4 regions of the Mesorhizobium sp. CNPSo 4670 genome follow, and region 1 is predicted to be linked to each of the others. Evidence: predicted binding sites of a transcription regulator. Region 1 holds the regulator's gene; each other region holds the start of a gene.
The links. Region 1 encodes LexA, which represses DNA repair genes until DNA is damaged. Its sites were predicted from a motif close to TGTTCNNNNTGTGTTCNG; they were not measured.

Region 1 (7,770 bases):
CCGTCGAGAATGGCTGCGGTCGCGGCATCGTTGGAGCGCTCGCGATCGGTGTCCTCGATGCGCAGCAGCATCGTGCCGTCAGTGTGCTTTGCGTACAGCCAGTTGAACAGCGCCGTGCGCGCGCCGCCTATGTGCAGGTAACCGGTGGGCGAGGGGGCAAAACGGGTGACGACCTTGTCGGACATGAAACTCTCGGAAACCATCTGAAGCGGGGTGTGGTTGCGCGGACTTTCGCGCATTGCGCGTTCATGTAGCATAGGGTGTCGAGGGCGCAAGGGGCAGACCCGATGGCTGGACGGGGCTGGGGCTCGGATCAGGGCGAGGACGCCGCTATTGGCGTCAGCGAACGGTCCCTGTTTGCGATGCCGCTGCCGACTACGTCGCCACCGCCATCACCCATCTTGCCGGACCGCGGCAACCCGCCGTTGCAAGCGGATGTCTCCGCCCCCGTCCCTGTTGCCGAAGCCGGCAGGATCGTGCGCGTGCGCCGGCAAATCGGCCGGATATCACTGCCTCGGCTGCGCCACAGCGTGGCCACGGCAGGAAGCCTGGAGCTTGACCGAGGCGTAGCCTTCCTGCTGGTGCCGGTCTGTCTGGCGATCGGAGCGATCGGCTATTTTTCGCTGACGGTGGAACCAGATTTTGCAAAGCCTGTTGCGGTCGTCGTTCTGACGGGGCTCTGCGCGTTCGTCTCGCGTTCCTGGCCGAAAACCCATCTGTGTTTCATGGCTGTGCTGCTGTGCACGCTCGGCCTGCTCGCCGGCAAGGTCGAGACATGGCGGGCTGGAACGCAGATGCTGGGTTCGGAAATCTCGACCCAAGTGACCGGCCGCGTCGTCTCGCTTGACCAAATGGAGACCGGCCGCATCCGGTTGACCATCGACGTGACGTCGACCGCGAGGCCGAAATTGCGCTATGCGCCGGAGCGGGTTCGGCTTTCGGCACGAAAGATCCCGGCGGAGATCACCGCCGGCTCCCTGGTCACCGGCTACGCCAAGCTGTTGCCGCCCACCGGCCCGGTGAGGCCGGACAGCTACGACTTCTCCTTCGACAGCTATTTCGCCGGCATCGGCGGCAGCGGGTTCTTTCTCGGCAATCCAAAGCTTATCGCCGGCAATGACAACGACATGCCGCTGTCGGCCCGGATTGCCTCGGGGATAGAAAATGCCCGTGAAGCCATCGCCGACCATATCAGGGGCAGTGTCGGTGGGGCCGAAGGCGAGATCGCTGCGGCGCTGATCGTTGGTGTGCGCGCCGGCATTCCCGATGAGATCAACGAAGCGATGCGGCGCACCGGCATCTACCACGTCATCTCCATTTCGGGGCTGCACATGGCGTTGGTCGCTGGCACCATCATGATGCTGATGCGCAGCGCCTTCGCCCTGTTTCCGGACTTTTCCGCGCGGCGGCCGGTCAAGAAATACGCGGCCGCCGCCGCGCTTGTCTCGATCGCCGCCTATCTCGTCATCTCAGGCATCGTCGTTGCCGCCGAGCGCAGCTTCATCATGCTGGCGGTGATGCTGATTGCGGTGCTGTTCGATCGGGCGGCGCTGACCATGCGCAACCTGGCGATCTCGGCGATCGCGGTCATTGTGGTGTCGCCGCATGAAGTGGTCGGCCCAAGTTTCCAGATGTCATTCGCGGCGACCGCGGCGCTGGTCGGTGCCTATGCCGGCTGGTCTGATCATCGCGCGGGGAAAACGAGACCGCCGCCGCCACGGCGATCTCTGCCTGGCTTTCTCACGCGAAAATTCCTGTTGGCGATGGGTGGCCTTGCCATGACCTCCATCATTGCCGGCTCTGCCACGGCGCTTTTTGCCATCTGGCATTTTCAGCGGGTGTCGCCGCTCAGCCTGTTCGCCAATCTCGCCATCATGCCAATCGTCTCGCTGATTGTGATGCCTTTCGCCGTCCTCAGTGCGCTGGCGATGCCTTTTGGCGCCGATGGTCCCTTTCTTTACGTAATGGGCAAAGGCCTGACGGCGATGATCGCCATGTCCGGATGGATTTCCGAGCGCTCGCCGGTCGACGCGGTCGGGTTGATTTCGCAACAGTCCGTCCTGCTGGTGGCGATTGCCTTGGTCATCGCGACGATGGCGACGACATGGCTGCGGCTCGCAGCCCTTCCGTTCGCGCTTGCCGGCCTGTTGACCGTCTCGGACACGCGTGCCCCGGACGTGCTGATCTCGGAGGACGCCAGGCTGGTTGCGCTGCCGATCGGGGGTGGCGAACTCGCCGTCAGCCGGGCACGCCCGAACGAATTCACGGTCGACAACTGGAAACGCGCGCTGACATCCGAAACCATCGTCATGCCGGAGGTGTTCAGCAAAGGAGACGGGCAATTCGAGATAGCCGATGCCGCCGAGTTGCCGTCGGGCGCGCCTTTCTATTGCACATCGGGCGTTTGTCTCGCCAAGCATCCGTCCGGCGCGATCATCGCGCATGTCGAAGACCGAAAAGACGCCTGGATGGCCTGCGGCTTCGCCGACCTGATCGTCATCGATGACGCCACGGCCTATGACCCCTGTCACAATCCGCTGGTGCTCGTCATCACCAAGCGACAACTGGCCCGCAAGGGTAGCGCGGCCGTCTTCTTCGATCGCCAATCGGCGACCACGCCTGCGACGATGAGCTTCGCGGTGGACGGGTCATACCGGCCCTGGCACACGCAGCGCAAGTTTTCGCGCGAGGCGAGGGGCCTGCCACCCTACCGCAAACCCGAAAAGTCGGTCGCAAGCCCTGCTCAGTAGCGCCTGATCAGCCCGACGAGCTTGCCTTGCACCTTGACCCTGTCCGGTCCGAAAATGCGGGTTTCATAGGCCGGGTTGGCGGCTTCGAGAGCAATCGAGGCACCCTTGCGGCGGAACCGCTTCAGCGTCGCTTCCTCTTCATCCACCAGCGCCACGATGATCTCACCCGGGCTGGCTGTATCGGCATTGCGGATGATGACAGTATCGCCGTCGAAGATGCCGGCCTCGATCATCGAGTCGCCCTTGACCTCAAGGGCATAGTGTTCGCCGCCCATGATCATGTCCGGCGGCACCGAGATCGAATGCGTCTGGTGCTGGATGGCGTCGATCGGCACACCGGCCGCGATGCGTCCCATGACCGGGATCGACACGGCGGAGACCACGTCGTCGTCATTGCCGGCCGAAGGCATCCGTGAAGACGCAGGCTTGAGTTGCCGGCCAAGGCCGCCTTGACCGAGGCTGCCCTGGATGACGCTTGGCGAGAACTTCTTTGCCGCATTGAGGCCTGGCGCGATCGAATCCGGCAGCCGCAGCACTTCCAACGCGCGCGCCCGATTGGGCAGGCGACGAATGAAGCCGCGCTCCTCCAGCGCCGTGATCAGCCGGTGTATGCCGGATTTGGAGGCAAGGTCGAGTGCTTCCTTCATCTCGTCGAAGGATGGCGGAATGCCGCTTTCCTTGAGCCGTTCATGAATGAACATCAGGAGTTCGTGTTGTTTGCGCGTCAGCATGGCAGCCCCCAGGTTACCCAAAACCAGAATCGGAAAAACAAACCCAGAACAAACACTATCTGTTCCAGTTGTGTTCCGCAACCGTTTAAAGTTTAATGAACTTGTTAAGGTGGCTGAAATTATTTGGCGCCCCGGCGGTGGGTCGCGATCGACGCTTGCCTGCCAACGCCGAGTGCTTGGTTGGATTGAAATTGCTATGGTTAATGGCCTGTGGCCCACCCTGTGTCGGGCTTGGCCTCGGCCAACGCTGGAAGCTCGACAAGAGGGCTTGGTTCACTTCACCGGTCGTGGCTCCCGTGAACGAAAGGGAGCCAAAAAGCCAACTTTGGCGGAGGAATTGGCCATATCGGCCTTGCCTTGTTCCTCGTTGCATTACCGTTTGTTTGAGCTGCCATCGCCGGCGTGGACATAGACATGCAGCGTGTAGCCGATGTGGGCAACCATCAGGGTTTTCGCGCGCTCGATGTTGCGATCCAGCGCCGCTTCCATGAGCGCGGTATGATCTTTGATCGCGACGGCCTGGCGCAGCGCCTCCATGGCCTCTTCGTAGCCATGCTGGAGACCGGCGGCCGCACGCAAGGTTGGCGCCAGGCCAAGAAAGCGGTGATGGCGACGCAACTGATCCGCGATCGTGGAGTGGAAGGTCAGCAGCCAGGGGGATGTTGCCGCGCTGAGCAATGCCGCGTGGAAAGCCTCGTGCTTTTCATCCCATTCGTCGACCACGTTGTCGGACGGGTCGTCGACCGCGGTCCTGCTGCGCGACAGCCGATAGTGGGCAGCGACGACGGTGTCCTCCCATTCACGGCCGCCTTTCTCGATCGATTCGTGGAGCAGAGGCAGTTCAACCACCAATCTGGCGCGTGACAGATCTTCCAGCTCGTTGCGCGAGACCGGAGCGACGGCAAAGCCGCGATTGCTGATGGCGGTCACCAGGCGCTCGGCCTCCAATCGCGAGAGCGCCTCGCGCAGCGGTGTCCAGCCGATGCCGTAGCTGTTGCGCAACGCGCTAAGCTTGAGCGGTGCGCCGGGCTTCAGACGGGCGGTGAGGATATCGCGGCGCAGCAGCTTGTAGGCTGCTTCTGTCTTCGAGAAGTGCTCGTCGTCCAGCATTGCCGACCATCCGTACCAATTGGCCGGGTGATTATATATGAAATCCTTCCATTGCGTAAATTATATATAATGTTTGACAACACCCAAGGGACTGCCCATGATCGCGAACGGTTTCACCTGATATGTTCATCTGAGCACGCCCATGCGCGGGGATAGTCGACCATGAATGCAACTCCCGATCTCTCTGCAATCGAGGTGATGGACGCCGCGGACCCGCTACGCGCCATGCGCGATCGTTTCGTCTTGCCGCAAGGGGTGATCTACCTCGACGGCAATTCGCTTGGTGCGGCTTCACCCACCGTCTTCGACGAACTGAACAAGGCCGCGACACAGGAATGGGCGCAGGACCTCATCCGTGCCTGGAACACCGCCGGCTGGTTCGACATGCCGGTCGAGCTCGGCGACCAACTCGGACGCCTGATCGGCGCCGCGGCTGGCCAGACTGTGGTCTGCGATACGACGTCGATCAACATCTACAAGGTGCTACATGCGGCGCTCGCAATGCGGCCGGATCGGTCGCTCATCGTGGCCGAGGGCGACAGCTTCCCAACCGATCTCTATATGGCCGAGGGCGTAGCTTCGACGCGGCCCGGTACGATCCTGCGGCTCGAGGGCGTCGATGCGCCTGATATCGAGGACCTGATCGACGAGCGCGTCGCCGTTATCCTGGTCAACCACGTCAACTACAAATCCGGCCAGTTGCGCGACATGGCGGCGCTGACGCGCAGGGCCCATCAGGCCGGTGCGCTGATCGTCTGGGATCTCTGCCACACCGCCGGTGCGCTGCCAGTCGAACTCGACGGCGCCAATGCCGATTTCGCCATCGGCTGCACCTACAAGTACCTCAATGGCGGCCCGGGTTCGCCAGCCTTCATCTATGCCGCAGAGCGGCACCACGGTGATGTCTATCAGCCGCTCAGCGGCTGGTGGGGGCATGCGCGGCCGTTCGCCTTCGAACAGGGCTATGCCGCCGGCATCGGCATCCGCCGGTTCTTGTGCGGCACGCAGCCGGTGTTGTCGATGCGGGCGCTCAAGGGCGCCCTGGACCTCTGGAACGACGTCGACATGGCGGCGGTGCGCCAAAAGAGCATCGCGCTGACCGATCTGTTCATCCAGATGGTCGAAGCAAGGTGTGGCGCCTACGGGCTCGAGCTTGAAAGTCCGCGCAACGGCAACGAGCGCGGCAGTCAGGTGTCATTCATCCACCCCAGCGGCTACCAGGTGATGCGGGCCTTGATCGAGCGCGGCGTGATCGGCGATTTCCGCGCGCCTTCGACCATCCGCTTCGGTTTCACGCCGCTCTATGTCGGCTACAAGGATGTCTGGCAGGCGGTCGAGGTGCTGGAAGACATCTTGCGCACGGGTGCCTGGCAGGATGCGCGCTTCGCGGTCAAGACCGCGGTCACGTGAGTGTACGTCGCCCAAAAGCAAAGACAGATCAGAGCCGGGTGCGAACTGTCCAGAGTTCCGGAAACAGGACGACCTCGAGCATCTTCTTCAGGTAGGACGCACCCGACGTGCCACCGGTGCCGCGCTTTAGGCCGATGATGCGTTCGACCGTGGTGACGTGGTTGAAGCGCCAGCGGCGGAAATAATCCTCGAAGTCGACCAGCTTTTCAGCCAGTTCGTAGAACATCCAGTAGCGCTGCGGGTCGCGATAGACCGTCTGCCAGGCAACCAGGACCGCTTCATTCTCGGTGCGCGTCTCGCGCCAGTCGGCACGGTTGGCGTCGTCACCGATGTCGAATCCGTTGCGGGCGAGCAGCAGCAGCGCTTCGTCGTAGAGCGACGGCTCGGCCAGGATCGCCTCAAGCTTCCCGCTGAGGTCCGGCCGGTGCTTGTGCGGGCCGAGCATGGCGAGGTTGCGGTTGCCGGCCATGAACTCGATGGCGCGATACTGCCAGGACTGGAAACCCGAGGATTGGCCTAGCGCGTCGCGGAACTCTGTGTATTCGCTGGGTGTCATCGTCCGCAGCACGTCCCAGGCGTTGTTCAACTGCTCAAAGATGCGGGCGACGCGCGACAGCATCTTGAAGCTTGGCTCGAGGCGGTCGGCGCGGATCGAGCGGATCGCGGCACCGATCTCATGCAGGGCAAGCTTCATCCAGAGCTCGGAGGTCTGATGCTGGATGATGAACAGCATCTCGTCGTGTGCCGACGACAGCGGCGTCTGGGCCTCCAGCACTTTCTCCAGATGCAGATAGTCGCTGTAGGACATGCGCTCCTTGAACGACATCTGTGCGCCTTCGGATGCCGGATCGTATGGTTCGCTCAATTGATTTTCTCCGTGCGAAGCCGGAAGCGCTGGATTTTGCCGGTCTGCGTCTTGGGCAACGCAGCAATGAACTTCACAGATCGCGGATACTTGTAGGGCGCGATCGTCGCTTTGACATGGTCCTGCAGGCGCTTGATGGTCATCGCGTCAGGTGCCACACCTTGCACCAGCACGACATGCGCCTCGACGATCTGGCCGCGTTCGGCATCCTCAGCGCCGATCACAGCGCATTCAGCGACATCCGGATGCGCCAGCAGCGCCGCCTCGACCTCGGGGCCGGCGATGTTGTAGCCGGCGCTGACGATCATGTCGTCGGAGCGGGCGGCGAAATGGAAGAAGCCGTTTTCGTCCTGCGTGAAGGTGTCGCCGGTGAGGTTCCAGCCGTCGCGAACGTACTCCTTCTGCCTGTCGTCAGCCATGTAGCGGCAGCCGGTCGGGCCGCGCACCGCCAGCCTGCCGGTCGCGCCGCGCGGCACCTCGTGCATCTCGTCATCGACAATGCGCGCCTCGTAGCCGCCCACCGGCTTGCCGGTCGACGCAGGCTTCATATCGTCGAAGCGGTTGGAGATGAAGATGTGCAGCATTTCGGTGGCGCCGATGCCGTCGAGGATCGGCTTGCCGGTCTTTTGCGTCCACTCCTCGAAGACCGGGGCGGGCAAGGTCTCGCCGGCCGAAACGGCGACGCGCAGCGATGACAGGTCGGCACCCTCATCCATGGCCTTCAGCATGGCGCGATAGGCGGTCGGCGCGGTGAAGGAGATGGTTGCTTTGTAGGTCTCGATGATGTGGATCATGTTGGGTGGCGTCGCCTGTTCGAGCAGCGTCGCCGCCGCACCGAAGCGCAGGGGAAAGATGGCGAGGCCGCCAAGGCCAAAGGTGAAAGCCAATGGCGGCGAGCCCACAA
Region 2 (7,770 bases), on a different contig from region 1:
ATAGATGGCGGCAATGGCGGCACCTTGCGCGATCAACTCCGCTTCGGTCTGGCGGATCAGCTGGTTCTCGTAGAGCCGGAAGAAGAACAGGCCGACCAGCGGCAAGGCCATCACCACGATCAGGATGGCAACGACGACCGTGGCAAGGCGCGGCCGCCATTTGCGGCCAATCCACTTGCTAGAGGCCGTCAGCTGCATCGGCCGAGCCGGAAGCCGACGCCATGCACGGTCTCAATGGCATCCAGGCAACCCGCCGCCGCCAGCTTGGCGCGGATGTTGCGGATATGGCTGTCGACTGTGCGGCCGGCGACATGGATGTTGGCGGCATAGGCGTTGGCCATGACCGCGTCGCGGTCGAGCACATGCGTCGGCCGCGCCAAAAATCCTTTCAGGATCGAGAACTCGATCCCGGTCAGGGCGAGCGGCCTGCCGTCGAAACTGGCGGCATGGCTGGCCGGCGCCAAAGCGAGCTTGCCATGCGCGAACTGCCTGTCGTCGGCGGGTTCGGGCGGCACAGGGCGGGCGCGCCGCAGGATGACGTTGACGCGGGCAACCAGCTCTCGCGGGCTGAACGGTTTGGTCACATAGTCGTCGCCGCCCATTTCGAGCCCGAGGATGCGGTCGATCTCCTCGTCCCGCGCGGACAGGAACAGCACCGGCACGTCGGATGTGTGCCGCAGCCGCCGGCAGACCTCTAGCCCGTCCATCTCCGGCATGCCGATGTCGAGCACGACGAGATCCGGCGCCCGTCGTCCGATCTCCTGCAAGGCGGCGGCGCCGTTGGCCACCCCAAGCGTTTTCATGCCGGCCTTTTCCAGCGCGAAGCAGATCACCTCGCGGATATGCGGGTCATCGTCGGCGACGAGGATGTGATGCGGCATCGGTCAGCGGCCCGGCAAGGAAGGTTGCGATGGCTGAGGAAGCACGAGCGACCCCTTGCTGTCGAGATAGCGAAGCAGGCGCCAGTCGCGAAAGCTCCAGGCCCGCCAGTTTTGCTGGACGGTGCGGTACCAGTCTTCGTCGCTGCCGCGCCGCCCTGCCAGTTCGCGGAAGACCGAATTGTTGGCGGCTCGACTCTGATGATCGAGGAAGCGATCCAGCGCCGGAAACGCACCCGGACCGAGCGAGCGCAGATACCAGGCATCGAGGGAAATGCCCTGGCCGGTCATTTCGAGGGAGTGGTCGACATTGTAGTTGGCGATCAGCGCGGCAAAGTTGATGAAACAGCCGGCATAAAGCGTCAGGGATAACGTCAGAAGATTGGCGGAGAATAGCCATTCATTGGATTTTCCGAGCGCGATGCGGGCGATGATCAGCGCAAGACCTGATGCCACCAGCCCCATCCAGACGAAAGCCGCGATGCGCCAGTAGGTCAGCGCGTAGATGCCGACATAGAGATCGAGCCGCAGGATCGACGAGATGACCAGCATGATGTTCTGCGCCACCCAGGCATAGACCAGCCGGCGGATGAGCGGATCCCCCGATGTTTCGCTTCCCGGCCTGAGCGCCGCCAGCACAAAGCCGGCGGCAAGCAGTGCCGTGACGATCAGGGGATAGGCGCCGCGATGCGCATAGGCGGCGTAGCTCAAGCCGTCGGGAAGGGCGACCCCACCCCACAGATAGGTGGCGTCGAGCCCAGTCTGCAGCCCGAACAGCACGTTGAAGACGATCAAGGCGCGCAGAATGGCTGCCTTGCCAAACACGATGTCCTCGACGACGTGCCTTTGCGGATTGGTCGCCGGTTGAGCACCGGCAAGGGGATTGTTTGGCCGGGAGCCGCGCTGCCGAAAGCGCGGCAGGCGGGGCCGCAGGAAGGCCCAGACGCCAGCGAGCACGAACAGCCAGAAGGCAATCCGCGCCAGCTGGATCAGATCGAGCAGTTTTAGAAGATCGATCAGCGACAGCCAGTATTCAATGACGGGATTGGCGGCACCGAACAGCGCCAGGAAGACGGCGCCCAGTGTCAGCGGCATCACCCAGACGGCAACGGCCGCCAGCCGCACCCGGCGCCGGCCGAACCGGCGCGCCACCCTGCGCCAGCGGATGAAATCGCTGATGAAGCGGAACGGCGCCGCCAGCCCGAACAGTGCGATCTGGCCGGCAATGCGAGCGATGCAATGGCGCAGCCGCCCGCTGAGCGAGAGCGCGAAGACGACCAGGGCCGCAAGCGCGATCGATACCGACAGCGCGCTGACATTTTCGGCGAGCGGCAGCAGCGCGACAAGCAGCGCGGTGGGCTTGATCCACAGCCTGCCGCTGAAGGCGGCGGGATGCACGGCCACCACCCCGGCGGCAATAAGGATCGCGAACAGGAAAACCGTGATTCCGGCTGGCTGGCCGTAAAACAGAAAATCCGCCAGCGCGACCAGCAGCACGGCAACACCGAAGCGGCTGCAATAGCTAGGTGCCGCAGAGAAGAATGTTGTCATGACCTGGCCTTCCTGATGGCTTCCAGCCGGACGATCGGCGGGCGCTTGCGGGCAAAAGGGATGAGGATCGCCACGGGATTCGCGCGCGGCGGATCGGCCAGCCACCAGCCTTCGCTGCGCAACCGGTAAGGAAGGGACCAACGGGGTTTTGCTCGGTTTTGCATGCCGCCTGTTTCGCAGGCCGGCAGGGAGACGGCGGGGCGGATCCGAGGAGGTTTTCCGCAAGCGTGTGCAGTTTTCGTGCAGGGCTGGAGACGACTTGCCTCGACCATCCACAGACGGCATAGATCAGCCATGGAAACCTATCGCCCACGCCGCTCGGTGCTCTACATCCCGGCCTCCAACGACAAGGCTCTGGCCAAGATCGCGCAGCTTGCCTGCGATGCCGTCATCATCGACCTCGAAGATGGCGTCGCCCCGGCCGACAAGATCGCCGTGCGTGAAAAACTGGCCGGCATCTTCGCCAACCGCCCAGCTGCCAACCACGTTGGCCGCCGCTGCGAGATGGTGGTGCGCATCAATGCACTGGCCAGCGAATGGGGCGCCGACGACCTGCTGGCTGTCGCTAGCTGCGAGCCCGACGGCATCCTGTTGCCCAAGGTCGACTCGCCGCGCGACTTGCTCGAGGCCGGCGACGTGCTCGACGACAATTTTGCTCCCGACAGCGTGAAACTGTGGGCGATGATCGAGACGCCCAAGGCGCTGCTCAACATCGGCGCCATTGCCGAACTTGGCCGCGATCCGGCTTCGCGCTTGGCTTGTTTCGTTGCCGGAACGAACGATCTGCTCAACGGCACCGGCGTGTCGGCGACGCCCGACCGGCGCTACCTCGTGCCGTGGCTGATGCAGATGGTGCTGGCCGCGCGCGCCGGCCGCCTCGACATTCTCGACGGCGTCTCCAACGATTTTCGCGACCTCGACGCCTTCGCCCATGAATGCACGGAAGCGGCGGCCATGGGGTTCGACGGCAAGAGCCTCATCCATCCGGCCCAGATCGAAGCGGCGAACCTGGCCTTCGCCCCGTCAACAGAAGCCGTGGCCGAGGCACGCCGGGTAAAGGATGCCTTTGCGCTTCCGGAAAATGCCGGCAAGGGCGTGATTGCGCTGAATGGAAAAATGGTCGAGAGGCTGCACCTGGCGCAAGCTGAAAAACTGCTGGCGAAGGCGGCGGCCATCGGCGCATGATATCGCCTGATGCTCGCGGGCTAAGGGCACTCACGACAGGAATTGACTGATGAAACTCTACCGCTTTCTCACTGGCCCTGACGATGCCAGCTTCTGCCACAAGGTGACTGCGGCGCTGAACAAGGGCTGGCACCTGTTCGGCTCTCCGACCTATGCCTTCGACAAGAAGGCCAAGACGATGCGCTGCGGCCAGGCCGTGGTGAAGGATATCGACGGTCAGGAATATGGGCCGGATACCAAGCTGAGTGATTGGTAGGCTTAGCTCCGACGCAGGGTGTGTTGAGATTCAGTCAGGCCGAGCCGGAGTCGAAGACGGGCGCGAAGCGACCAAACAAGGTGGGTTCCGAGAACCGGAGCGGAGCGTACGTTTGGGTGCGTGAGCACCGGAAGCGCAGGTATCAGCCATTTGCAGGCCGGCATCACCTGAATATCAGCACACCCTACTCAGCCGCCTCTTCGATCTTCTCCATATCATCGTCCGACAGGCCGAAATGGTGGCCGATCTCGTGGATCAGCACGTGGGTGACGATGTCGCCCAGCGTTTCCTCGTTTTCGGCCCAGTAGTCGAGGATGGCGCGGCGGTAGAGCGTGATGCGGTTCGGGCCTTCGCCGGTCTGCGGGTTCCAGCGCTCGGCGATGCCGCGTCCCTCGAACAGGCCGAGCAGGTCGAAGGGCGTTTCCAGCGACAGGTCGTCCATGATCTCGTCGGTCGGGAACTCGGCGATCTGGATGACGATCTCGCCGGTCAGCTTGCGAAAATCCTCCGGCAGATGGGCGTAAGCCTCCAGCGCAAGGAACTCCATTTCCTCCATCGACGGCGAAAGTTCGTCGTGCCAGCTGCGGGTCTTGTAGATGCGGGCCATGCTGTGTCCTTTAATCCCGGCATATAGGCTTTCGCGCCGCAATCGGCAAATGGCGCGGGCGGCCACGCCTCTGCCAAGCCCCACGACAGGAATAAATTCCCCATGACTCCGCTTGACTCTTGGGGGTCCCTCTGGAATCTATAGGGAACATAACAGGAACAATTGTGAGTGAAAGCTGACCGTCATGGCGATGACCGCCGTGGCGCGGGAGACTGTTTTTGCCCTGCGCCGCCAGATCGCGAAGATCGAGGGAACGCTGCCCGAGCGCCTGCAGGCGCCGGCCGCGGTGACCCCTGATGCTCGCGTCGACGCCGGTCCCAGCATCGATGTGACAATTGTCCGCCGCGGGGTTGCCGCGGCTTTGCCGGATGCGTTCCTGCCCACCGGCGTCGAACGCCTCGATGCTGCCCTGAGCGGCGGCTTGCCGAAAGCCGCCTTGAGCGAAATCCATGGCATTGAAACCCGCGATGCCGGAGCCGTCGCCGGCTTCGCTCTGTCGCTCACAAGCCTGATCCTCAAGCAGACGCAAGGGCTGCCGGTGCTGTGGATCGGCACATCGGAGATTTTTCGCGAGGCCGGCTTTCCCTATGCCAGGGGGCTTCATGCCTCGTTCGGCATCGAACCCGAGCAATTGCTGTTTTCCGAGGCGCCAAAACTTGTCGATGCGCTGTGGGTCGCCGAGGAGGCCGCCCGGATGACGGCGCTCGCCGCCGTCATCCTCGAGATCCGCGGCAATCCGCAGCGGCTCGACCTGACCGCGACGCGCCGGCTGCATGCCCGGGCGCAGAGTGCCGGTCGCCCGGTGTTCCTGCTGCGGCAGGCCGCCGAGCCCGAACCGACGGCCGCACCCGTTCGTCTTATCGTCGCGTCGGCGCCGGCGGTGCCGCGCGACACCATCGCCGGGCGGCTCGCCGGCTCGATCGGCCGCCCGGCCTTCACCATCACCATCGGCAAGAGCCGCACGGCTCTGCCAGGACAATTCACACTGGAGTGGAACCCCGATGAACGCGCATTCGATGAAAGATGGGGCGAGGAAAGAGCAAAGAATCCTGTCGCTGTGGTTTCCCTATCTCGCGGTCGAAAGGATCCTGCGGCAGCGTCTGGGGCGGTCCTGGCGTTCCCGCCCATCGGATCACCTGCCGCTGGTGATCAGCCATCGCAAGGGCAACGCGCAGCGCATCTCGGCCCTCGACGAGCGGGCTGAGGCGCTGCACCTGAAGCGCGACATGGGCATCGCCGATGCGCGCGCCATGCATCCGTCGATCGACATCGTCGAGGCCGACCCGCAGGCCGACCGCCGCCTGCTCGAAGGCCTTGCCGACTGGTGCGACCGCTACACCCCGCTGGTGGCGCTGGACGCAACGGACGGCCTGTTTCTCGACGTCACCGGCTGCACCCATCTTTTCGGCGGCGAACGCGCCATGCTGGACGACATCCTGTCGCGCTTCTTCCATCAGGGGTTCGATGTCCGCGCCGGGCTTGCCGCGACGTCGGGGGCGGCCTGGGCAGCGGCACGCTTTGCCAGTGACCGCATCGTCGCAGGCGGCGAGGAGGAGGCGCTGCTCGCGCCCTTGCCGCTGGCAGCCCTGCGCATCGAGCCCGCCACCCGCACCAGCCTGGAAAGCGTCGGCCTGCGCACGGCGGGCGCCGTCATGGCGGCACCGCGCGCGCCGCTTGCCCGCCGCTTCGGCGCCTCGCTGCTTTTGCGCCTCGACCAGGCGCTTGGCCGTCTCGACGAAGCGGTGTCGCCGCGCCTTCCCGTCGCGCCGCTTTCGGTCGAGCGTCATCTCAGCGAGCCCGTCACCCTGACCGAGGATATCGAGCGGCTGGTGGGCATGCTGGCGGCGGCATTGAAGACCGATCTCGAGCGCCGTGGCGAGGGCGCCAGGATGCTGGCGCTGCTTTTGTTTCGCGTCGACGGCGCGGTCAGCCGCATCGCCATCGGCACCTCGCGGCCGATGCGCGAACCCCCGCTGATCCAGAAATTGTTCCATGAAAGGCTGGCCGCGCTCGAACAGGATATCGATGCCGGCTATGGCTTCGATCTCGTCCGGCTCTCGGTGCTGTCGGCCGCCGCTTTCGACATGCAGCAGGCCGACCTTGCCGGCGACGCGACCGATGACGGCGCCGATATCGCGCTGTTCGCCGACCGCATCCGCGCCCGGCTCGGCGAGGGCGCGGTCCTGCAACCGGTCACTGTGGAAAGCCATCTGCCGGAGCGCGCCGTCGCCACGATCCCCTTCACCGAGGCCCCGCGCCGGACCACGCCGCCGAAGAAGCCGGACCGGATGCAGGCGCCGATGACCATCTTCCCGCCGGAACGGCCGATCCGGCTGTTCCGCTCGCCCGAGCCCATCGAGGTGCCGGCCACCGAAATGCCGGAGGGCCCGCCGCTGAACTTCCGCTGGCGGCGTGCGCTCTACAGGGTGACGCGTGCCGAGGGACCGGAACGCATCGCGGCGGAATGGTGGCGCGAGGCCGCGAGCGACGAGGCGGCATCGACACGCGACTATTTTCGCATCGAGGATGCCGACGGCCGCCGCTACTGGCTCTACCGGCAAGGCCTCTATGGCGGCTCCCAGGTGCCGCCACGCTGGTTCCTGCATGGGGTCTTCGCATGAATGCGCTGACCGTCATTCCCTATGCAGAATTCGGCATCCAGTCGAATTTCTCCTTCCTGCGCGGCGCCTCGAAGCCGGAGGAACTGGTGGTCGCCGCCAAGCTTTTCGGCTTTTCCGCGATCGGACTTGCCGACCGCAACACGGTGGCCGGCGTGGTGCGCGCCTGGCAGCAGGCCAAGGTCGAGACGCTCTCCTACCATCCCGGCTGCCGGCTGGTTTTCGGTGACGGCACCCCTGACATTCTCGCCTATCCGCAGGACCGCAAGGGCTGGGGGCATCTCTGCCGCATGCTGACGCAAGCCAACCTGCGCGACGAGAACGAGAAGGGCGCCACTCTTCTCGAGCGCAGCGACTTGCTCGAATGGGGGGACCTGATGTCGCTTGCGGTCTTGCCCGATCTGACGGCCGGGGCGGAAGACAGTCTCGCCTTGCTTCGCCAGCTCAAGGATCGTTTCGGAAGAAATCTCCGTCTGGCCGTTGCGCCGGACTATGCGGGCAATGACCGTTTCCGGATCGAGCAGGCAGCGGCGTTTGCCGAAAATGCCGGCATCCCGCTGATGGCGACCAACGACGTTCTCTATCACACGACTGAGCGGCGCCCGCTGCAGGATGTGCTGACCGCGATCCGCCTCAACACGCCCGTCGCCGAGGTCGGGCTGCAGCTGGCCGCCA
Region 3 (7,770 bases), on a different contig from region 1:
GATAAATCGCGCCGTGACCAAGACGACAGGAAATGACCGCGCTTCATGTGTGGTAATGGTAACGAGGCCGTACGCGGCATTGACGGGGTTTGAACGTGGCAGCTGACAAGGTCGATCCGATCCACCAGTTCCATATCAACAAGCTGATACCGATCGAGATCGGCGGCTACGACCTGTCTTTCACCAATTCGGCGCTGTTCATGGTCGCAACCGTAGTGGTTGCGGCGGCATTTCTGTTCCTCACGACCTCGAGCCGCAGCCTGGTTCCCGGCCGGCTTCAGTCGGTCTCCGAGATGGCCTATGAGTTCGTCGGCAACATGTTGCGCGACGCCGCCGGCACGCAGGGCATGAAGTTCTTCCCGTTCGTGTTCTCGCTGTTCATGTTCGTGCTGGTCGCCAATCTGCTTGGCCTGTTCCCGTATTTCTTCACCGTCACCAGCCATATCATCGTCACCTTCGGCCTCGCGGCTTTGGTGATCGGAACCGTGGTCGTCTACGGTTTCATGAAGCACGGTCTGGGCTTCCTGAAACTGTTCGTGCCGCATGGCGTGCCGGTGTTCCTGCTGCCGCTGGTGGTGCTGATCGAGGTGATCTCCTTCGTGTCGCGCCCGGTCAGCCTCTCGGTTCGTCTGTTCGCCAACATGCTCGCCGGCCACATCACCCTGAAGGTGTTTTCCGGATTTGTCGTCAGCCTGAGCGCGCTGGGCGCGGTCGGCGTGGCGGGCTCGGTCCTGCCGCTGGCAATGGCGGTAGCGCTGACGGCACTGGAACTGCTGGTCGCTTTCCTGCAGGCCTACGTCTTTGCGGTGTTGACCTGCATGTACCTCAACGACGCCCTGCACCCCGGGCACTGATCAAGAGTTTCCGGCCCAAGAGTTTCCAACATTGGCGCCGGATAGAATCGCAACGGAATTTTAGATCCAAAGGAGTTGAACAAATGGACGCAGAAGCAGCAAAGTACATCGGCGCCGGCATCGCTTGCCTGGGCATGGGTGGCGCGGGCATTGGCCTCGGCAACATCTTCGGCAGCTACCTGGCGGGCGCTCTGCGCAACCCGTCGGCTGCTGATGGCCAGTTCGGCCGTCTGATCTTCGGCTTCGCCGTGACCGAAGCTCTGGGCATTTTCTCGCTTCTCATCGCGCTTCTGGCCCTGTTCGGCTGAGCTAGGCGTTGGGAAGATTGGACAGGCCGGCCGCGCGAGCGGCAGGCTTGAATTTCGGGGATAGTCCATGTTCGTGACATCTGCCTTCGCGCAAGAGTCCGCACCTGCAGCCGACACCAGCCACGCTGCGACGGAAGGCGACACGCATTCCGGCACCAGCGTGCCTGCCGAAGCGCACGGCACGTTTCCGCCTTTCGATCCTGCGACGTTTCCGTCGCAGCTTCTGTGGCTGGCGATCACTTTCGGGCTGTTCTACCTGTTCCTGAAGCGGGTCGTGATGCCACGCGTCGGGGGCATCATCGAGGTCCGCAACGACCGCATCACGCAGGACCTCGACCAGGCGAGCAAGTTGAAGGGCGAGGCCGACGCTGCCGTTGCTGCCTACGAGCAGGAACTGGCGGAAGCCAAGACCAAGGCCAACGCGATCGGCCAGCAGGCCAGCGATGCGGCCAAGGCCGAAGCCGAGACCGCACGCAAGAAGGTCGAGGCAGCCCTCGACGAGAAGCTTGGCGAGGCCGAAGCCCGCATTTCTTCCATCAAGGCCAATGCCATGAAGGAAGTCGGCAGCATCGCCGAGGACACTGCTTCGGCCATCGTCGAGGCACTGGTCGGCGGCAAGGCCAGCAAGGCCGAGATCGCGGCCGCGGTCAAATCCGTGGCCCGGTGAGGAGCGCATCATGGATTACACATCTCTCGCGACGCTCTGGGCAACGATAGCCCTCATCATCTTCCTCGGTGTCGCCGTCTACATCAAGGTGCCTGGCATGATCGCCAAGGCGCTCGATGCCCGCGCCGCCAGGATCAGCAACGAGCTGGATGAAGCGCGCCGGCTGCGCGAGGAGGCCCAGCAACTGCTCGGCCAGTACCAGCGCAAGCGCAAGGAAGCCGAGCAGGAGGCCGCCGACATCGTCGCCGCCGCCAAGCGCGAAGCCGACATGCTTGCTACGGAAGCGCACAAGAAGACCAAGGACTATGTCGCCAGGCGCACAGCACTTGCCGAACAGAAGATCGGCCAGGCCGAGCGCGACGCCATCAGCGAAGTCCGTGCCAGCGCTGTCGACATCGCGGTCGAGGCCGCGCGTGCGCTGCTCGCCGGCAAGATGGACGCCAAGGCCGGCGCCGACCTCTTCAAGGCATCGCTGGCGGATGTGAAATCCAAGCTCAACTGAGCCTGTAACATCGAGTTAGAAAAAGCCGCCCGGGAAACCTGGCGGCTTTTTTTGTTGTGGAAAACTATGCGCTCAATCCAGGCCGGCGAGGCTCTCGTCTTCCGCCACTTCCGTCCCGCCAAGCCTGAACGGCGCGAAGGACACGCGGTGCAGTCGCGCCACCGGCCCATGCGCTTCGATCGCCGTGCGATGGCGGGCCGTGGCGTAGCCCATGTGGACCTCGAAGCCATAGCGATCGTGATGGTTGCCGCAGCCGCACATCATGCGGTCGCGCATCACCTTGGCGACGATCGAGGCGGCCGCGATCGATTGCGAGCGCTGGTCGCCCTTGATCAGCGCGCGTCCGGCGCAGGGCAACCCCGGCGGCACGTCGCGTCCGTCGGCGAGCGCGAGCTTCGGTTGGACCGACAGCCCGACCAAGGCGCGACGCATCGCTTCCAGGCTGGCCTTGAGGATGTTGCTGCAGTCGATGCCCTCGGCGCTGATGGACGCCATCGAAACCGCCAGCGCGGAGCCAAGAATTCGCACGAACAGCGCTTCGCGTTGCAGATGGCTGAGACGTTTGGAATCGTCGAGCCCGTCTGGAATGTTGGCGGGGTCGAGCACCACCGCCGCTGCAACCACCGGCCCGGCTAGCGGACCGCGGCCGGCCTCGTCCATGCCCGCCACCGGCCACAGGCCATCGGCCATCGCCTTCGTCTCGAAGGAGAAATCGGGTTTCTCGATGATCTCAAAGAGAAACGGAGAATCGGAACGCGCGCGAGCCATGTTGCGGCGAGGTTCGCATCGGCTCCGATTCTCCGCAAGTCCCTCCGGGTCGGGTGGGGCGCCGGACCTGGAGGGCACCGTCTGCAGGCCGGGGCAGGCCGGACGGGATTCTTGTGCCGCGACAGGTCAAACCGCCGCGGGAATTTGTTTTCAAAGCAGAGTCAGTTGCACCTGGTCCTTGCTGCCGGCCACGAACTGATCGGTCCGAAGCGTGCGCCGTTCGACATTGAGGCCGAGCCGCTTGGCGGTGATCTCGAAGCGCCGGCCGATCTGCCAGGCGTAGGGACCAGCACCCTTCATGCGCTTGCCCCATTCCGAATCGTAGTCCTTGCCGTCGCGCATCGAGCGGATCAGCGACATCACGTGGCGGTAACGGTCGGGATAGTGGCGCAGCAGCCAGTCCTTGAAGATCGGACTGACCTCCAGCGGCAAGCGCAGCACGACATAGCCCGCCTCGCGCGCGCCGGCGGTGCGTGCCGAATCGAGGATGCGTTCCATCTCCTGGTCGGTCAGGCCGGGGATGATCGGCGCCACCATGACCGAGGCCGGAATGCCGGCATCCGAAAGCTGCCGGATCGCCTCCAGCCGCTTGGTCGGCGTCGAGGCGCGGGGCTCCATGGTTCTCGCCAGCATACGGTCGAGCGTCGTCACCGACAGCGCCACCTTGGCCAGCCCGCGCTCGGCCATGCGCGACAGGATATCGATGTCGCGCGTCACCAAAGCGGACTTGGTGACGATGCCGACCGGATGGCCGCGCGCTTCCAGCACTTCGAGGATCTCGCGCATGATCCTGTATTGCTTCTCGATTGGCTGGTACGGATCGGTGTTGGTGCCGATCGCGATGGTGCGCGGCTGGTAGCTGTCCTTCGACAGTTCCTTGTCGAGTAGCCGCGCCGCATCCGGTTTGGCGAACAGCTTCGATTCGAAATCGAGGCCCGGCGACAGGCCCATGAAACTGTGCGTCGGCCGGGCAAAGCAATAGACGCAGCCATGTTCGCAACCGCGATAGGGATTGATCGACCGGTCGAAGGAGATGTCGGGCGATTCGTTGCGCGTGATGATGGTGCGCGGCTTCTCGACCTGCACCTCGGTCTTGAAGGGCGGCAGTTCCTCCAGCGAATTCCAGCCATCATCGAAGACATGCCGGCTAACCGGCTCGAAGCGGCCGGATGGATTGATGCCCGCCGACCTGCCGCGATTGCGGTCCGGACGGACACGCACGCCACTCTGCTCGATCATCGCATTGGCCATCTCGGCTCTTCCAGCTCCGAAAGCTGCAATGTCGGCGCGCACGATCTGTTCCATCTTCGCCCGCTCCCAGGGACTGTCCATATTGTGTCGAATCGCTCTGTTCATGAAATTATTCCTATTTCGCCAATGAGAACAAAGCAAGAACTTTTTATGGTGCGCTGCAAAAACTGGCGCTTCTTTCGGCTTTCCGCTATTCGGCTGATGATGCTCAGTGTCCTGATCGAAACCCGCAATGACGAGGAGGGCCTCGCCCGCACGCTCGCCTCGCTGATTGGCGGCGCGGTCGAGGGCGTGGTGCGTGACGTCATCGTCTGTGACACGGGTTCTACCGACCAGACGCATCGTGTTGCCGAGCATGCCGGCTGTCACTACGTGACTGGCGGTATCGCTGCCGGCATCCGCCAGGCCAAGGGTGACTGGCTGCTGCTCCTGGAGCCGGGCTCGCGGTTGATGGATGGCTGGATCGATGCGGTCGTTGCCCACACGGCCAGGCAAACCATGGCGGCACGCTTCTCGCGGGCGCGGGGCAGCCGCACACCGTTCCTGGCCCGGGTGTTTTCGGGAAACCGCGCCTTGGCCGATGGATTGCTGATCAGCAAGCTTCAGGCCGCGGCAGCGTCGAAGCGGGCCGGCAGCGCCGAGGCCATCGCACGCGGCCTCGCGGCAAAGCGGCTCGACGCCGAAATCTGGGTGGCACCGCCGAAGCAGCGCTCCTCGGAGTGATTTTTTGCAGCTGCTCTGTTCATTGTGCATTGCACAAAATCTGACGCGAGGTTAGTTTCCCGTTCAGAGGGGTGGATTGGGTTGGGGTCATGCCGAGTGATGAGCTCCGATGCGGCATCGGCGCCCACGCTCTTAGCCGAGGACCCGATGAAGCTTTCAACTCCCAACAAATCCGGCGCTGCCAGTCTTGACGCCATTGCGCGCAACGGCAGCCTGCTGCGCCGCATCGCCGTGCGCATTCCGACCTATCTGACGGACCTGCGCGAAAACCCTGCCTGGCTGCCGATGTTCGTGCTGGCGCGTACAATGCCGGGACGCCGGATGCATTGGCTGGGCGCAAAACGCGCTCGTCCGGCCCATAATTCGGGGGATACGATGTTTGCCGGCGTCGACCGCGAAGGCGTGGTCGAGGCACTGCGCTCCGACGGGCTGTTTTCGGGCCTGATGCTGCCGCCGGCGATCCATGAAGAGATCGCCAGTTTCGCCCAGCGCACGCCTTGCTTCGGCAATTTCGACCGCCGTCTCGAATTCATGCCGGGTGAACATGCCGAGGCCGAAAAACGCATGGGCCGCTCGCTGCTCAGCGGACATTTTTTCGAGCGCATCCTCGACTGCAAGGCGGCACTCGCCATCCAGCGTGATCCGCTGCTTCTGGATATTGCCGCACACTATCTCGGCGGCCAGGCAAAGCTGATTACCACGCGCGTCTGGTGGAGTTTTCCGACGGGTGAGGCATCGGACGCCGACAAGAACCTTGCCTCGCTCGGAAAATATCATTTCGACCTCGACGACTGGCGCATGCTGAAATTCTTCTTCTATCTCAAGCCGGTCGACGCCGACACTGGCCCGCATGTCTATGTCCGGGGCAGTCACAAGCGCCGCAGCCTCAAACATCAACTCACCTTGCTCGTCGGCCATCCCGCGCAAGAGGTTCTGGATGTCTATGGCGAGCAGAGCCCGGTGACGCTGACCGGTGAAGCCGGTCTCGGCTTCGTCGAGGATCCTTTTGGCTTTCACATGGGCACGGTGCCGGCGCGCACGCCGAGATTGATGATGGAAGTCGGCTTCGGCGTATCGCCGCCCTCACGCCGGCGCTTTCATGGCGAGCCGGTCATCCGCTGAATCAAGCTCGGTTGAAGGCGAACGTTTGCCGCAATAGCATCCGCCGGTAAGCACATTGATCGCAGATGCCCTGTCGTGACGGCGATGATCGCCTTCACGCAGGGTACTTTCGGTGGTCCGGTTTGAATAGGGTTTCGAAGGCGCCGGTATTATTCTGGCTCGCAAATGCAGCGTGGAACGGGGCGCTTTGCCTCGACTTTTACGGAGCCGATTTTCCGCGCCGCAGATGCTCGTCCAGGCGAGGCATGATCTCTACGAAGTTGCAGGGCATGTGCCGGTAGTCGAACTGCGCCTTGAGGATGCCGTCCCAGGCGTCCCTGCAGGCGCCCGGCGAGCCCGGCAGCACGAAGACGAAGGTGGCGTTGACGACGCCGCCGGTCGCCCGGCTCTGGATGGTCGAGGTGCCGATCTTGTCGTAGGAGATGCGGTGGAAGACTTCCGAAAAGCCGTCCATGCGCTTTTCGAAGATCGGCTCCAGCGCTTCCGGCGTCACGTCGCGGCCGGTGAAGCCGGTGCCGCCAGTGGTGATGACGACATCGATCGCCGCATCCTTCGACCAGCCGAGGACCTTGTCGCGGATTTTCTCGCGGTCATCGGTGACGATATCGCGGGCGGCGAGGACGTGGCCGGCTTCAGTGATGCGGTCGGCCAGTGTCTGGCCGGATTTGTCGTCGGCGAGGTTGCGTGTGTCCGACACGGTCAGCACCGCGATGCGGATCGGAATGAAAGGCCGGCTCTCGTCAATCCTGGCCATCTCAGCCAGCCTCCGATGTCATGCTGCGCGTCGCGGCGACGAACCAGTCGGGCTGGCGGCTGCGGATCTCGCCGGCAGCGCGCTTGGCGACATTGCCGGTCTCGAACAGGCCGAAGCACGTCGCGCCGGATCCGGACATCCGGGAGAAGCCCGATCCAGCCTTGTTAAGCCAGGAAAGCGCTCTGCCGATGGCGGGCTGCATCGCCAGCGCCGCGGGCTCAAGATCATTGCGGGTGATCTCCAGCCAGTTGCGCAGGCTATGGAAGTCGATGCTGCGCGGCAAAGGCGGCAGTGGCTCATTGTCGCGACGCGACAGCGCCGCAAACACCTCGGCGGTCGAAAGGGCCATTCCGGGATTGACCAGCACCAGCCCGAGCGCCGAAAAATCCGGCACCATCGACAGCTCGTCCCCAATGCCGCGCGCGACCAGCGGCTTTGCCGCCAGGCACATCGGCACATCGGCGCCAAGCGAGAGGCCGATCCGCGCCAGCTCAGGGCTGTCCATGTTCAGGGCCCATGTCTCTGCCAGCCCGCGCAGCACGGCTGCCGCATCGCTCGAGCCTCCGCCGACGCCGGAGGCAACCGGCAGGTTCTTTTCGAGCCGGATGGCGACCGGTGGGGATCTCTTGGGTCCAGCCTCTCTCCGCAGGGCGTCGCGCGCCTTGAGCACCAGATTGCTGGCGTCTAGAGGAACGGCCTGCGCGTAGCGGCCAGACACGGTAAAATCATCGCTGTCGGCGAGTGTGATTTCTACCCGGTCGCCAAAACGCGTGAACACCGCCAGGCTTTCGATCAGGTGATAGCCGTCGGGGCGCCTGCCG
Region 4 (7,770 bases), on a different contig from region 1:
CAGCGGCTGCAGCGGATGGCCGCAAATCTGGTTCCATGGCCCGGCATTTCCGGTCACGCCACGCGCCAGCGCGGCAAGGGCTGAGCTGCGCAACGGCGATCGCCAGCCAAGGAGGCCGAGGCCATCGGCGGTCGCGGCAGCAAGCCGGCCGACAATGGCCGGCATCGGTACGACCTTCGCCCGCGGCAGGCCAAGCCATGCCCGAAAGGCTGAGAGAACATCGGCGAGCGGTCTGGCCTCGGCCTCGACGAGATCGACGGCAGTACGGGGCGGCAGAGATCCGGCGACCGCGCGCGATACCGCTTCAGCAACGTCGGTGACCGCCACGGTCTGGATCGGCTGCCGCGACATGACGGCGGGGATAAAGCCGGGGAAGGCCGCCAGGGCGCGCAAAAGTGCGGTCCCGCCATAGGCGGCGGGCGCGATCACCAAGCCGGGGCGCAGGATCGTCCACTCTAGCGAAGAGCTTGCGACTGCCCTGTCGCCTTGCGCCTTGCTGTTGAAGAAAGCGTCGGCGGAGGAGAGGTCGGCGCCGATCGCGGAAATCTGTGCAAAACGGCGCACGCCGGCCCGTTCGCATGCCGCGACCAGCGCCACCACCGAATGCCGGTGGATGGCGTCGAGGCGATCGCGCGCGCCGTCCTGCAAGGCGCCTGCCGCATTGACGATTGCATCCATGCCGGTGACCATCGGCAGCCAGTCCTCAGCGGCAAGCAGCCGCGACATGTCGGCGGCGATCCAGCGCACCGCCGGCCAGCCCCGCTTGGCATACACGACATCGCGCCCAAGGCCGGCCACATGATGCCCGTCGCGAAGCAGACGGCCGACGACTGCTTCGCCGATCAGACCGTAGCCGCCAAGGACGAGCACCTTCATGCAGGGACTTTCAGGCTGCCTCCAGCGCCGCCTTGACCGCGGCGATCGCATCACCGGCTTTCGAGGCGTCCGGGCCACCGGCCTGTGCCATGTCGGGCCGCCCGCCGCCGCCCTGACCGCCCAATGCTGCGGAGGCCACGCGCACCAGATCGACGGCGCTGAAACGGCCGACCAGATCATCGGTGACAGCGACCACGACGCTCGCCTTGTTGTCCTCAGCCGTGCCGACGAAGACGACGACGCCGGAACCGAGCGAGCTCTTGCCGGCATCGGCCAGCGGCTTCAGGTCCTTCGGCGAAACACCCGAAACCGCCTTGCCGAGGAAGCCGACGCCGGCGACAGTCTCGTTCTCCGACGGCGCACCCGCCGCGGCTCCGCCGCCCAGCGCCAGTTTCTTGCGCGCCTCGGTCAGTTCCTTCTCGAGCTTCTTGCGCTCGTCGAGCAGCGCCTCGACGCGTGCCGGCACGTCGGCCGGCGAGATCTTCAGCGTCGCGGCGACCGATTTCAAACGCCGGTCCTGCTCGTCGAGATGCTTGCGCGCGGCTTCGCCGGTCAAAGCCTCGATGCGGCGCACACCGGCGGCGACCGCGCTGTCCGACACGACACGCACCAGGCCGATATCGCCGGTCGCCCTGACATGCGTGCCGCCGCAGAGCTCGACCGAATAGGGCCGGTTGGCCTTGGCGCCATGCAGGCCGGTGCCCATCGACACGACGCGCACTTCATCGCCGTACTTCTCGCCAAACAGCGCCATGGCGCCCTCGGCAATGGCATCGTCGACCGACATCAGGCGCGTGCTCACCGGGCTGTTCTGGACGACGATCTCGTTCGCCATGCGCTCGACCTCTTCGAGATCCTCGGGGGAAATCGGCTTGTTGTGCGAGATGTCGAAGCGCAGGCGCTCGGGCGCAACCAGCGAACCCTTCTGCGCGACATGGCTACCCAGCACCTCGCGCAGCGCCTCATGGATCAGGTGCGTCGCGGAATGGTTTGCGCGCAGCCTGGAGCGGCGAGCATGGTCGACCTTCAGCTCGACGGCCGCACCAGTCTTGGCCGTGCCGCTGGCCACCTTGCCGATATGGACGAACAGCCCATCGGCCTTCTTCTGCGTATCGGAAATCTCGATCGAGAAGCCTTCCCCTGAAATGATTCCGGTGTCGCCCATCTGGCCGCCGGACTCGGCATAGAATGGCGTCTGGTTGACGACCACGGCAACCGCGTCGCCCTTGCCTGCGCTGTCGACGGTCTTGCCATCCCTGACGAGCGCCTGGATGAGGCCTTCCGCCTGCTCGGTCTCGTAACCGAGGAACTCGGTGGCGCCCGCCTTCTCGCGCACCGGGAACCAGATCGTCTCGGTGGCCGCATCGCCGGAGCCTGCCCAGTGAGAGCGCGCCTCGGCCCTTTGCCGCTCCATGGCATTGGTGAAGCCGGCAAGATCGACCGAGATGCTGCGCTGGCGCAATGCATCCTGCGTCAGATCGAGCGGGAAGCCGTAGGTGTCATAAAGCTTGAACGCCGTCTCGCCATCCAGCATGTCGCCGGCACCCAGTTTTTCCGTCGCCTCCGAAAGCAGGCCGAGGCCACGCACCAGCGTCTTGCGGAAACGGGTTTCTTCGAGCTTCAGGGTCTCGGTGATCAACTGCTCGCCGCGCACCAGTTCCGGATAGGCCTGGCCCATCTCGCGCACCAGCGCCGGCACCAGCTGCCACATCAGCGGATCCCGGGCACCGAGCAACTGCGCATGGCGCATGGCGCGGCGCATGATGCGGCGCAGGACATAGCCACGGCCTTCGTTCGACGGCAACACGCCATCGGCGACCAGGAAGGAGGACGAGCGCAGATGATCCGCAATGACGCGGAAGGATGCGACCGTCTCCTTGTCGGGACCGTGCCCGATGGCGGACGACGCCGCGTCGATCAGGTGACGGAACAGGTCGGTCTCAAAGACGCTCTCCACCCCTTGCATGATGGACGCCATGCGCTCCAGCCCCATGCCGGTGTCGATCGACGGGCGCGGCAGGTCGATGCGCTCCTCCTTCGTCACCTGTTCATACTGCATGAAGACCAGGTTCCAGAATTCGAGAAAACGGTCGCCGTCCTCCTCGGGGCTGCCGGGAGGGCCGCCCCAGATGTGTTCGCCGCGGTCGATGAAGATCTCCGAGCACGGCCCGCAAGGTCCGGTGTCGCCCATCGCCCAGAAATTGTCCGATGTCGCGATGCGAATGATGCGGTCGTCGGAAAAACCGGCGATCTTCTTCCAGAAGCCGGCCGCCTCGTCGTCCGTGTGATAGACGGTGACCAGCAGCTTGTCCTTGTTCAGCCCGAATTCCTTGGTGATCAGGTTCCAGGCAAGCTCGATGGCGCGTTCCTTGAAATAGTCGCCAAAAGAGAAATTGCCGAGCATTTCGAAGAAGGTCAGATGGCGCGCGGTGTAGCCGACATTGTCGAGGTCGTTATGCTTGCCACCGGCGCGAACACTCTTCTGCGCGGTGGAGGCGCGCGAATAGGGCCGCTTCTCCAGGCCGGTGAAGACGTTTTTGAACTGCACCATGCCGGCGTTGGTGAACATCAGCGTCGGATCGTTGCGCGGTACCAGCGGGCTCGACGCGACGATCTCGTGACCCTCCTTGCGGAAGTAGTCGAGAAAAGTCGACCGGATCTCGTTCACGCCACTCATGAATGCTGCCTTTTCGAGAAAACCGCCGGCAAACCGGCGGAAAATGGGCTCTGGGTCTCAGAGCGCTTCGCACTGAAAACGGATTCAGTCGTCGCGCTTTAAGTTTTTGCTTCCATGCATGTCGTTGTCCCAAAACCGCTGCGCACTTTGGGCGACATCCATAAGAAAATAGACTTGGCCTTTTAGCGGTCGCACCGCACCCTGTCCAGAAACACGGAATTGGTCCAAATCGCGCGCTTGCCGACCATCAGCGCCAGCCGCAAAACGAAAAACCGCCGGCTCGAAAGCCGGCGGTTTGGAACGCAAAAAACACTGAACTCAATTACATAAGCTTGAGATAATAGAACAGGATTATGGCCGATCTTCGGCCGGCATCCTGTGCACGAAGTTGTTTACATCGCGCCGGATTCCTCCTCGAAACCGTCGTCGCCGCTCTCGGCGCCGCCATTCTCGAGGAATTTCTCGGCGATCAACCCGGCATTCTGCCTGAGCGCCAGTTCGATCTCGCGCGCCGTGTCGGGATTGTCGCGCAGGAACAGTTTGGCATTCTCGCGGCCCTGGCCGAGACGCTGCGAATTGTAGGAGAACCAGGCACCCGACTTCTCGACCACGCCGGCCTTGACGCCGAGGTCGACCAGTTCGCCGGTCTTGGATACGCCCTCGCCATACATGATGTCGAACTCGACCACCTTGAAGGGCGGCGCCAGCTTGTTCTTGACCACCTTGACGCGGGTCTGGTTGCCGACGACCTCGTCGCGGTCCTTGACCGAGCCGATGCGGCGGATGTCGAGGCGGACCGAGGCGTAGAATTTCAGAGCATTGCCGCCCGTCGTGGTCTCGGGCGAACCGAACATGACGCCGATCTTCATGCGGATCTGGTTGATGAAGATGACCATGGTGTTGGAGCGTGAGATCGAGGCGGTCAGCTTGCGCAGCGCCTGGCTCATCAGGCGGGCCTGCAGGCCGGGCAGCGAATCGCCCATCTCGCCTTCGATTTCGGCACGCGGCGTCAGCGCCGCGACCGAATCGACCACCAGCACATCGATGGCACCGGAGCGCACCAGCGTGTCGCAGATTTCCAGCGCCTGTTCACCGGTGTCGGGCTGCGAGATCAGAAGGTTTTCCAGATCGACGCCAAGCTTGCGGGCATAGACCGGATCGAGCGCATGCTCGGCATCGACGAAGGCGCAGATGCCACCCTTCTTCTGGGCTTCCGCAACAGTGTGCAACGCGAGCGTCGTCTTGCCCGAGCTTTCCGGCCCGTAGATCTCGATGATGCGGCCACGCGGCAGGCCACCGACGCCAAGCGCGATGTCGAGGCCGAGCGAGCCCGTCGGCACGGTTTCAATCTCGACGACCTGCTCGTTCGCGCCGAGCCGCATGATCGAGCCCTTGCCGAAAGCCCGCTCGATTTGCGACAGCGCCGCGTCCAGAGCCTTTGATTTGTCCACCGCTTTGTCCTCTACCAGCCGCAAAGAATTCTGAGCCATGATACATCACCCCTTGGTCGTCAATGAAGGCCGGACAATCCGTAATCCCTGCCTATTTGTACCTTTTTTGTTCTCGTTTGGCAAGAGGGTTCAAGTATCTGAAAGGCAATCAATATCCGGATTTGTTCTTTTTTTGTCCCAAGAATCACATCAGGAGCGCACCTCGCATTGGGCCAGACCGCGCACTCGTTTCGATCTGCCGAATCGCCTGCCTGCATGCGAAGCTTCGTCACGCAGCCTAGCGCTTGTGCGGCTCGAATAACAAAGGTCATATCGCCGGCATGGTGAAATCTCCAAGAATCCTGGCCGTGGGCGGCGCCCATATCGACCGGCGTGGCCAGGTGTCCGGCGCTTACGTGCCGGCCGCGTCCAATCCCGGCACGATGCGCGAGGATGTCGGCGGGGGCGTCTTCAATGCCTTGCGCAGTGCGGTCCGGCGCGGTGTTTCGGCCTCGCTGCTGTCGGTGCGCGGCGGCGATGCCGCTGCCGATACGGTTTCACGGGCCATCGCCAAAGCCGGGATTGCCGACCTGTCGGCGGTGTTCCTCGATCGCACGACGCCAAGCTATACGGCGCTGATCGACAGCGAGGGCGAGCTGATCGTCGGCTTTGCCGACATGGCGCTCTATGAGCTGGCGTTTCCCAAGCAGGTCAGGCGCTCCAAGGTGCGCGAGGTACTCGCCGCCGCCGATGCCGTCTTCTGCGACGCCAATTTGCCGACGGCGGCACTGGAGAGGCTCGTGGCACTCGCCGCCGGCAAACCCGTCTTCGCCATTGCCATTTCGCCGGCCAAGATCGTGCGCCTGAGGCCGGTGCTCGGCAATCTGGCCGTCGTCTTCATGAACCAGCGCGAGGCCGTCGCACTTGCCGGCCTGGACGATGCGGCTTCAGGGTACGACATCGTCGATGGGCTGAAACGCGCCGGGCTCAAAAGCGGCGTGGTGACAGCGGGCGGCGCTTCGATGCTGGGCTTCGATGAAGCCGGCACCTTCTCGATCCTGCCGCCGACGCCAAGAAAGGTCACCGACGTCACCGGCGCCGGCGATGCGCTGGCGGGTGCGACGGTCGCTGCCTCGCTGCGCGGCATGCCGTTGCGCGCAGCCCTGCGCGAAGGCATTGCCGCGGCGACGCTGGCCATCGAAAGCGCCGACGCCGTTCCCGATTTCACCGCCGCTGATTTCACCGAGGCGCTGGCTCTTGTGCCGGACGCGCAGGAAGTGGCATGAGACCGGCCAGTTCATAGTGCCGGAGTGTTTTCGCGCGTCCTAGTGGAGGCGCATCGCACCGGATTGGAGATCAGGATGACACCAGAAACCGCCCGCCCCTTCATCGATATCCATGCGCCGGTGGCACAGGCCTTGGCCGCCGGGCGGCCGGTGGTGGCGCTGGAGAGCACCATCATCACCCATGGCATGCCCTACCCCGACAATGGCGCCATGGCGGCCGATGTCGAAAAGATCATCAGCGATGGCGGCGCCGTGCCGGCGACGATCGCCGTGGTTGGCGGCCGCATCAAGATCGGGCTTTCGGATGGCGAGCGCGAGTCCCTTGCCATGACCGGCGATGCCATGAAGCTGTCGCGCGCCGACCTCGGCTTCGCGGTGGCGCAAGAGCGCACCGGTGGCACCACGGTCGCCGCCACGATGATCGCGGCGCATATGGTCGGCATCAAGGTGTTCGCCACCGGCGGCATCGGCGGCGTGCACAAGGGTGCGGAAAAGAGTTTCGACATTTCCGCCGACCTCGACGAACTGGCGCGCACGCCGGTCATCGTCGTGTCGGCCGGCGCCAAGGCCATCCTCGACATCGAAAAGACGCTGGAGGTGCTGGAGTCGCGCGGCGTGCCCGTGGTCGGCCATGGCTGCGAGACGATGCCGGCCTTCTGGTCGCGGCATTCGCCGTTCCGCGCGCCGCTGACCTTGCACCGACCGGAAGAGATCGCGCATTTCTACCAGACGCGGCAGGCGCTGGGGCTCGCCGGCGGCATGCTGATCGCCAATCCGGTGCCCGAGAACCACGAAATCCCGGCCGAAGAGATGGCCGGTTATATCGAAGCCGCGCAGAAGGCCGCGGAAGCGCTCAACGTGACCGGCAAGGCGGTGACTCCGTTCCTGTTGTCGAAAATCCTGGAACTCACGGGCGGCAGGAGCCTGAAGACCAACATCGCACTGGTCGAAAACAATGCAAGGCTGGCGGCGCGGATCGCCATGGCGCTGTAGGCCGCTGTTCAAGCGTCTGGCAATGAGTAGCTAGGCGTGAACGCCGAGTTCCTTCACACCCCCCTCTGTCCTGCCGGACATCTCCCCCGCAAGGGGGAGATTGGACGTCGCCGCCGCTTTCGCCAATCGCCAAGGTTGCAGGTAGAGCGCCTTCAGTGAAGCTGCCGATCTCCCCCCTTGCGGGGGGAGATGTCCGGCAGGACAGAAGGGGGTGCTGTCCCTCGGCGCTGCCAAAAGATTGCCGCAGCACCTGAGGTCGTTGCACTATTTCCCCGCCCGCCGTCCTGCCTCATAGGCGCGGCGTGCCCAGAGCGTCATCTCGTCGGGATCGTCAAAAGCGCTGTCGGGAATGCTCCAATAGGGCATGGAGACCAGCTTGCCGTGCCGAGAGCCGGTATAGGTCCACTGCCGGCATCCGGCGGCTTCGAAGTCGGGCGCGCTTTGCGCGTCGGCTTTCAGCATCAGCTCGCCGCGCAGCACGATGGCGACTATGACACCGTCGAAATAG

Region 2: AC0ZT5_RS28920 (ImuA family protein) is a predicted target of LexA. The motif match lies at 4,621-4,638, and genes of this name have one in related genera.
Region 3: AC0ZT5_RS01835 (PA0069 family radical SAM protein) is a predicted target of LexA. The motif match lies at 4,479-4,496, and genes of this name have one in related genera.
Region 4: recA (recombinase RecA) is a predicted target of LexA. The motif match lies at 5,167-5,184, and genes of this name have one in related genera.

What each region holds. Positions count from the first base shown of each region.
Region 1 is NZ_JBWJFQ010000002.1:55,808-63,577, reverse strand. Features, by position in the region: gene gltX (glutamate--tRNA ligase) at 1-185, opposite strand, end outside; gene AC0ZT5_RS03700 (ComEC/Rec2 family competence protein) at 288-2,750, shown strand; gene lexA (transcriptional repressor LexA) at 2,744-3,481, opposite strand; gene AC0ZT5_RS03690 (GntR family transcriptional regulator) at 3,854-4,591, opposite strand; gene kynU (kynureninase) at 4,754-6,001, shown strand; gene kynA (tryptophan 2,3-dioxygenase) at 6,030-6,866, opposite strand; gene AC0ZT5_RS03675 (AMP-binding protein) at 6,863-7,770, opposite strand, start outside.
Region 2 is NZ_JBWJFQ010000023.1:10,864-18,633, forward strand. Features, by position in the region: partial or broken gene AC0ZT5_RS28890 (sensor histidine kinase) at 1-198, opposite strand, end outside; gene AC0ZT5_RS28895 (response regulator) at 189-881, opposite strand; gene AC0ZT5_RS28900 (DUF4153 domain-containing protein) at 885-2,429, opposite strand; gene AC0ZT5_RS28905 (HpcH/HpaI aldolase/citrate lyase family protein) at 2,724-3,614, shown strand; gene AC0ZT5_RS28910 (DUF1737 domain-containing protein) at 3,664-3,870, shown strand; gene AC0ZT5_RS28915 (metallopeptidase family protein) at 4,055-4,477, opposite strand; gene AC0ZT5_RS28920 (ImuA family protein) at 4,662-5,681, shown strand; gene AC0ZT5_RS28925 (DUF6504 family protein) at 5,623-7,098, shown strand; gene AC0ZT5_RS28930 (error-prone DNA polymerase) at 7,095-7,770, shown strand, end outside.
Region 3 is NZ_JBWJFQ010000001.1:414,917-422,686, forward strand. Features, by position in the region: gene AC0ZT5_RS01805 (AtpZ/AtpI family protein) at 1-36, shown strand, start outside; gene AC0ZT5_RS01810 (F0F1 ATP synthase subunit A) at 96-854, shown strand; gene AC0ZT5_RS01815 (F0F1 ATP synthase subunit C) at 938-1,162, shown strand; gene AC0ZT5_RS01820 (F0F1 ATP synthase subunit B) at 1,230-1,829, shown strand; gene AC0ZT5_RS01825 (F0F1 ATP synthase subunit B) at 1,840-2,331, shown strand; gene rnhB (ribonuclease HII) at 2,404-3,099, opposite strand; gene AC0ZT5_RS01835 (PA0069 family radical SAM protein) at 3,250-4,404, opposite strand; gene AC0ZT5_RS01840 (glycosyltransferase) at 4,555-5,073, shown strand; gene AC0ZT5_RS01845 (hypothetical protein) at 5,221-6,195, shown strand; gene moaB (molybdenum cofactor biosynthesis protein B) at 6,395-6,949, opposite strand; gene AC0ZT5_RS01855 (4-(cytidine 5'-diphospho)-2-C-methyl-D-erythritol kinase) at 6,951-7,770, opposite strand, start outside.
Region 4 is NZ_JBWJFQ010000019.1:73-7,842, reverse strand. Features, by position in the region: gene AC0ZT5_RS26395 (SDR family oxidoreductase) at 1-876, opposite strand, end outside; gene alaS (alanine--tRNA ligase) at 887-3,553, opposite strand; gene recA (recombinase RecA) at 3,946-5,043, opposite strand; gene AC0ZT5_RS26380 (carbohydrate kinase family protein) at 5,325-6,269, shown strand; gene AC0ZT5_RS26375 (pseudouridine-5'-phosphate glycosidase) at 6,345-7,262, shown strand; partial or broken gene AC0ZT5_RS26370 (TfoX/Sxy family protein) at 7,527-7,770, opposite strand, start outside.